Regions from separate parts of the Paenibacillus nitricinens genome, predicted to be linked through region 2. Evidence: riboswitches for the same ligand, from Rfam matches in the RefSeq annotation. Region 2 holds a riboswitch; each other region holds the start of a gene.

Region 1 (2,269 bases), 170 kb from region 2:
CGTATTATATGATGAATGAGCAGACCTTTTGCTGCCTTACCCGAGCTGAACCAAAGATCGCCATTAGCCTGGCCGACCAGATGTACGGGCAATACTATTACGGATTTCTACTCAATATTTTCCACAAAATCGTTCTGCTAAAGCTGGCAAATATGCATTCCCGACTACGCATAAACCACGATTATGATGAGATCGATAATTTAATCTACTCGATTAATAAATTCTCGGCAAAGTTTTATTTCTTAGAGCTAATCTCACAGTCGCAAGGACGGGAGATTTTTCTTCAGCTGCGTAAAGTATACGGGAACGACGCTCTATTCGAGGAAGTAAAAGAAACATTGACTGACCTGTTTCAGTATCAAGATAAATTCCAGTCGAAGCGCCGGGATAATCTGCTGATGATCCTCACTGTATTTACGGTGGTAAGTGGGATTTATGGCATGAATCAAGTCATTGACGATCTGGATGGAAAGATTCAGTGGAGTAAAATGGTTAGCTATTCCCCCTTTGAGTTTCTTGCTCTCTTCGTGATAATGAGCGGGATAATGATCAGTGTTGTCCTTACACTAGGTGCTCTGGTTACTGAGCTTAAGCGGCGTCATCGCAAGAAACATAAAGATCTGGATGAATGAAAACGGACTAAGAGATTTGAAAAATTTAGGATCATGCTACTAGACATTCCGAGAACAGCCGTCTATAATACAGCGTATGCAAGAAATATAAGCTATAAAGTATAGGTGCAAAACCTAAACTTTCTTATATTTCAAGTGGAAATACCCGTTAACTTCATAGAACCAGGGGTGCTGGAATTGGCCGGCTGAGATTGTATCCCACAAGATACTGACCCTTATACCTGATCTGGATAATGCCAGCGTAGGAATTGCCAATTGGTTTTGGTCCCTGTGACCTTTACTAACCTTGCGCCAAGCCAGCGTCCCGATCACTCGGGCGCTTTTTTTGTGTAGATCACAAAAGATGTAGAAGAAATGTACATACTACACTTTATGGTTCATGTTGGATGACGGGATCTGGCAACCTTAAAGGAGAGAAGAAGACATGCATGTCAAAAAAGCACTCATGCTTAGCCTCATCTGTATGCTCATTCTTGCGATTGCCGGATGCGGCAGCAACAACGGGAATACAGCTGGAAACAAAGGGACTGCTGCGGAATCGAATGCAGCGACCGGATCAAATGCTCCAAAAGAGCTTACCAAAGTTAAGGTTGCACTGGACTGGACACCGAATACGAATCATACCGGTCTTTACGTAGCCAAGGATCTTGGTTATTACGCGGAAGAAGGTCTGGATGTAGAAATCGTTCAACCTGGCGCAGCAGGCTCCGATACCATGGTTACTTCTGGGGAAGCTGCTTTTGGGATCAGCGCTCAGGAAGGATTGACTCTAGCTCGTCTACAAGGCGTTCCCCTTGTCTCGATTGCAGCCATTATTCAACATAATACGTCGGGATTCGCCGCTCCAGTGGATCGCAATATTAAATCGCCAAAAGATTTTGAGGGTAAAACTTACGGAGGCTGGGGATCTCCCGCCGAGGAAGCAGCCATGAAGGCGATCATGGACCCTGTTGGTGGCGATGTGAAAAAGGTGAAGCTAATCAGTATTGGTGAAGCTGACTATTTTACCGCAGTCAAACGTGACATTGATTTCGCTTGGATCTTCTACGCTTGGACCGGTATTGAAGCCGAACTGCGTGGAGAGCCTCTGGATATGCTGTACTTGAAGGATTATGCGCCTCAGCTCGATTATTACACCCCTGTGCTGACCACGAGCGAGAAGCAGATTTCTGAGAATCCAGATTTGGTGAAGGCTTTCCTGAAAGCCACATCGAAGGGTTATCAATATGCGATTGATCATCCAGAAGAGGCTGCCGCTACATTATCCAAAGCTGTGCCTGACCTTGATGCCGAGCTTGTCCTAGCCAGCCAAAAATGGCTTAGCCCGAAATATAAAGACGACGCCCCCCGCTGGGGAGAGCAAAAAACCGAGGTCTGGCAGAATTACGGCGACTGGATGTATGATTTGAAGCTGCTGGACAAACCGCTGGATGCAGCTAGTGCATTCACGAATGATTTTTTACCGGCGGAGTAGACCGGACTTCCCAAGTTCGTTCAAGATTCAATCCGCTTCCTGTATCACTTCGTTATCAAAGTTGGCTTTTTGAACTTACCACTTCAATGAGAGCTCAAAAAGTCGGCTTTCAGAACCAAGAAGGTTGAACGTTACTTGAGGAAGGAGGAACGGAGCGTAGTGA
Region 2 (2,269 bases):
TTGGATTGCGATATGGATATCAGGAATATTCAAGCCGACTTGAGCGAGATAAAGGCGGATCAGACCTGCCATTTCTTCGCGGGGGACGCGCATGTTCTCGAGAACGAAAGCCATCTCCTCGTCCACATATGGCATACAGAACTGCGTATCCGGATCTTGGAATACGTATCCCCATCGCTCGGGAACAAATGTCTCTTCAGCGATCATCGGAACTTCGATCGAACCGGGAATCAAACCGCTCAACACCTGCAGCAGCGTCGACTTCCCGCATCCGCTCGGGCCGAGCAGCAGCGTCTTCTCCCCCTGGTGGAAAGAAAGGGAAATGCCCTTGAACAACAAGGAGTCCTCTCCGGCAAACTTAAGCTTTAGGTTCTTAACTCTCGCAGCTATGGAGACTCCAGCCGTCATAGTCGTGTCAATGCGTCATAGTCCGCCTTGGACGCCGGTCTCAACACTTTGGTTACGCCTGTGAGCTCAAGCGCTTTGGACAGTCCGAAGGCGAAGATACCGGCGATGACGATACTTCCGAGTCCCCTCAGTCCGATCAGCAGCGTATAGTTCCAAGCGGACAACGATTCAATGTAACCGTAGCCGAAATCCAGCACCAACGAACCCGCCGCCGCCGCGAGCGCGGCCAGCGACGTGACCCAGACGTTCGCGTTGCGATAGAGGAAAATCGCGAAGACTAACTCCGCGCCCAATCCCTGCAACGCGCCGTAATACAAGGTCGAAAGCCCCCATTCACTGCCCAATAGCGCACTAACGGAAGCCGCCGCAATCTCAGCCAGAAGCGCCACTCCCGGCTTGCGGATGATGAGAAACGCGAACGTCCCGGCAATGAACCACATGCCGTATATCGTTTGCTCCGCATGGGTACCCAGCGGTTTGACCACGTCGTACATCGGTCCCCAGATTTTATAGATAATACCGAATACGACCGCGATCACGATGGTTACCAGAATATCAGTCAGCTTCAATCCCCGTGACCTCGTCCCTTTGTCTTGTTGTCCTTGCCTTTGTCCTTGCTTAGCTTGTTCCATGCTTCAACAACTTCCCTTCTAGGTTCTTGGATTCGTTGCTCGCATGATGTGAGTAATTTTAAAAAGCCTACCCATTAATGGGTAGGCTTGCGCATGGCATCAAAAAAAGGATGCTCGACAATAACGTCTCTACGCTGGCATTACCCAGATCAGATTGACGGTCAGCGGCATAAGGCCGCTATCTCAGCCTGACTTCATCAAGCACCCGTTTATTGCGATTCAACTTCCTATAACTTATATCATAAGTAAACTTTTTACAATATGATTTTCGTTCCTTGGGTATCCCTATCGCGGTATCTAAGTGTAGAACGCTCACCATTGCTCGGACATCTTAAAAGTGACGGCGAGATCATCATCACCTGAGAGTGAGTTAACTACCAAAGTAACCGGCTCATCCTGAAGCTCGTAAGAGAGCCGCTCGTTAAGCAAGTTAACGGCCAAATTCGCATACGCACCAGAGATCCCTGATCCTGTACCTTGCATAATCACCTTTCCACCCGTGACCGTAGTGCAGGTGTAATTGACAAGCAGTGCTGTGTCCGTGACAGGAATATCCGTAGTTGGTGTAGGGAAATTTTCAAATGTCCCATCCAGAGTTCCACCTGCAACGACCATATAACGCACAGGTCTTTTGGATAGAATATCTAAAGCAGCCGGTCTAATTTCAGCCGCAAGACCTTGTGGAATAGTAAAGGCAGGACTCCTCATAAAGCTGATCGCTGCGAAGTCAGTCGATGTAACCGATACGTTATCACGTATTTCCGAGGTTATACGGCTTACTTGAAACACTTCCAGATTAACGGCCGTCCAGACACCGTTCACATCCACAAGAAAAACCTGAATCTTTAATTGCTCCTGTGAATACACAAAATTAAATTGAAATAAATCCTCTACAATAGGGTAGGTCTTACTTAACGTTTCCCGATATTGCAGCTCAAATAATTCTTCAATAAAGACTGTCTGAGGACTTGCACTATTGGCTAAACCCGTTAAATAACAAGCCGCTCCAGCTGATCCATTGTTAACTACTTCGATCACAACTTGATCTATTGGACGGGTACCGTCGACAGGTAAATTAATGATTGTGCTTGTAGAGAGGACAGGCAATGTCTTCACACCTCCTATTCATATCAAATTATATCTATATGCTATGCAATCAATTTTTAGAATTCTTGGATGATATTAAAATAGAGAAGTGCTAAACAGATATAAAATACAGATTTGCCACC
Region 3 (2,269 bases), 2.6 Mb from region 2:
CCTTGAATTATTTTGAAACGTCAGCACCAAAGTATTTCTCAGAAATCTTTAAGTACGTGCCATCGCTCTTCATTTCAACAATTGCATCACTAACTGCTTTTACCAACTCTTCGTTGCCTTTTAAGAAAACAGCTGCGCTTTGTGAACCGTCTGGAATCTCATCTACTACTTTAATTTTTACATCAGGCTTTTGCTTTTTCAGGTCTAGATAAGACAAACCATCATTTACAGTTGCATCAATTCGGCCTGAGGTCAATAGGTCCATCGCTTGATTGAAGCCATCTGTAGCTACAATTTCAGCCCCGTTCTCACGGGCGATATCAGACAGGTTACTGGTCAGAGATTGTCCGGCTTTTTTCCCCTTAAGATCTGCAAAGGTTTTGATATCCTCATTGTTTTCACTCACTATCAATACCGCTTTAGATACGATATACGGTTCGGAGAAATCATATTTCACTTTACGATCTTCATTAATGGATACTTCGTTAAAAATAACATCAAACCGCTTGGCATCCATCCCAGCAAAAATACCGTCCCACTGTGTCTCAAAAAACTCTGGTTCAACACCGAGACGCTTCGCTACTTCCTCAGCAATTTCTACATCAAAGCCGGTCAGTTTGCCCGAAGCGTCATGATAAGTAAAGGGTGCATAGGTCCCTTCTGTTCCTATACGCAATTTGCCGCTAGCTTTAACAGCTTCCAGACTGTTTTGTGCAGTGGCTGTATTTCCAGCATTCGTTCCAGCTGAAGAATTCTTAGACGTACCGGTATTCGAATTATTGCCGCAGGCCGCTACAAACACCACGGTTAACGCCAATAGAATAGTTAAACTTAGTTTTTTCATAATTAATTCCCCTCTCTTTACCCGGAATTCATCCGGTAAATTGTATACTACACTGGCCGCTGTATACCGTCGATTATATACATCGGAATTGTAATATTAGGTAAATCTCTACCCTTATATTACCCAATCTTAGAATAATCCTTCACAAGATCCTCTCTTTACATCTCAGAAAGATATGGTATATTTATAAACAAATTAAATATGGACCTGTTATTTCACTAGGGGAGTCGGCCGACTGAGACGGAGCTTCAAGCTCCGGACCCTTGGAACCTGATCTGGATCATACCAGCGGAGGGAAGTGGAGCAGAATTTTCATCCCATGCATTTTAGTGTTCCTATGCAGAATGAACTTTTTGACCCATTTATTTCCCTTCGGAAATGAATGGGTCTTTATTTGTTTACAATCAATCACAAAACTTAAGCATACAAGAAGTTTATCCATCACAAAACGTTTAGGAGGTTCAATCATCACGACAATCCTATCCATTCAAGGCTTAACCTACTCTTTTCCGGAATCTGAACACCCCCCTGTATTTGCAGATCTATCCTTAGATATCAGCAGAGGAGAGTTTGTCTCGGTCATTGGGGCTAGCGGATGCGGAAAAAGCACGCTTTTCAAAACTATAGCAGGCTTGCTCGAACCCACTCACGGGCAAATAATAATTCATTCGAACCCGTCATCCTCTACTCGCTTAGGTCAGATCGCTTACATGCCTCAGCAGGATTTGCTGTTGCCTTGGAGAACCGTGCTCGACAACTGTCTTTTGCCCTGGGAGATTAAACCAACGTTTAGCAAACAACAGACGATCTCTCGCATTCAAGAAATGCTTTCACGTTTCGGTTTAGCCGATGTAGAGAGGGCATATCCCCATGAGCTGTCGGGTGGCATGAAACAGCGAGTCGCATTTCTACGAACGCTTGTAGCTGGTGGCGGGACCGGTCTTATGCTGCTAGATGAGCCGTTTGGAGCGCTCGATGCTATGACCAAACGTGAGATACACCGTTGGCTATTGGAGCTTTGGGATGAGCTGGGTCAAACAGTGATGCTCATCACCCATGATCTAGAGGAAGCGCTATTACTAAGCGATCGGATTTATTTATTGTCTGGAGGAATCCATAGCGAAATCCAGGAGATTGTCGTTGATTTACCGAGGCCAAGACATTACAAGTTGAACTATGAACCCCGGTTTATAGCGTTACGGGAAGAGTTGGAGCGGAGACTGTATGCAGCCCATACCTTTTAAAAAATATGTTAACAATTACGTTCCCTTCATTCTACTGCTGTTGTTCATTCTTGTGATCTGGGAGTCAGTTGTTCGTCTTCACTTGATTCCAGCCTTTATCCTACCTGCACCTTCTTCAATAGGCATCGCATTGATCGAACACAGGCAATTACTCAGACCGCATTTATTGGCGACATTGCAG

What was found. A riboswitch is a leader RNA that binds a small molecule or an ion and turns the genes downstream of it on or off. The one in region 2 is predicted to bind thiamine pyrophosphate.
Region 1: it holds a riboswitch for thiamine pyrophosphate, as region 2 does, so the genes downstream of both, ACN6KS_RS02085 (ABC transporter substrate-binding protein) here and ACN6KS_RS01370 (ECF transporter S component) in region 2, are expected to answer to the same signal.
Region 3: it holds a riboswitch for thiamine pyrophosphate, as region 2 does, so the genes downstream of both, ACN6KS_RS12485 (ABC transporter ATP-binding protein) here and ACN6KS_RS01370 (ECF transporter S component) in region 2, are expected to answer to the same signal.

What each region holds. Positions count from the first base shown of each region.
Region 1 covers NZ_CP183948.1:466,567-468,835, reverse strand. The annotation lists gene ACN6KS_RS02090 (hypothetical protein) at 1-632, shown strand, start outside; TPP riboswitch at 787-897, shown strand; gene ACN6KS_RS02085 (ABC transporter substrate-binding protein) at 1,057-2,106, shown strand.
Region 2 covers NZ_CP183948.1:294,219-296,487, reverse strand. The annotation lists gene ACN6KS_RS01375 (ABC transporter ATP-binding protein) at 1-408, opposite strand, end outside; gene ACN6KS_RS01370 (ECF transporter S component) at 405-1,040, opposite strand; TPP riboswitch at 1,148-1,259, opposite strand; gene ACN6KS_RS01365 (hypothetical protein) at 1,353-2,156, opposite strand.
Region 3 covers NZ_CP183948.1:2,851,175-2,853,443, reverse strand. The annotation lists gene ACN6KS_RS12490 (amino acid ABC transporter substrate-binding protein) at 8-844, opposite strand; TPP riboswitch at 1,055-1,158, shown strand; gene ACN6KS_RS12485 (ABC transporter ATP-binding protein) at 1,189-2,088, shown strand; gene ACN6KS_RS12480 (ABC transporter permease) at 2,069-2,269, shown strand, end outside.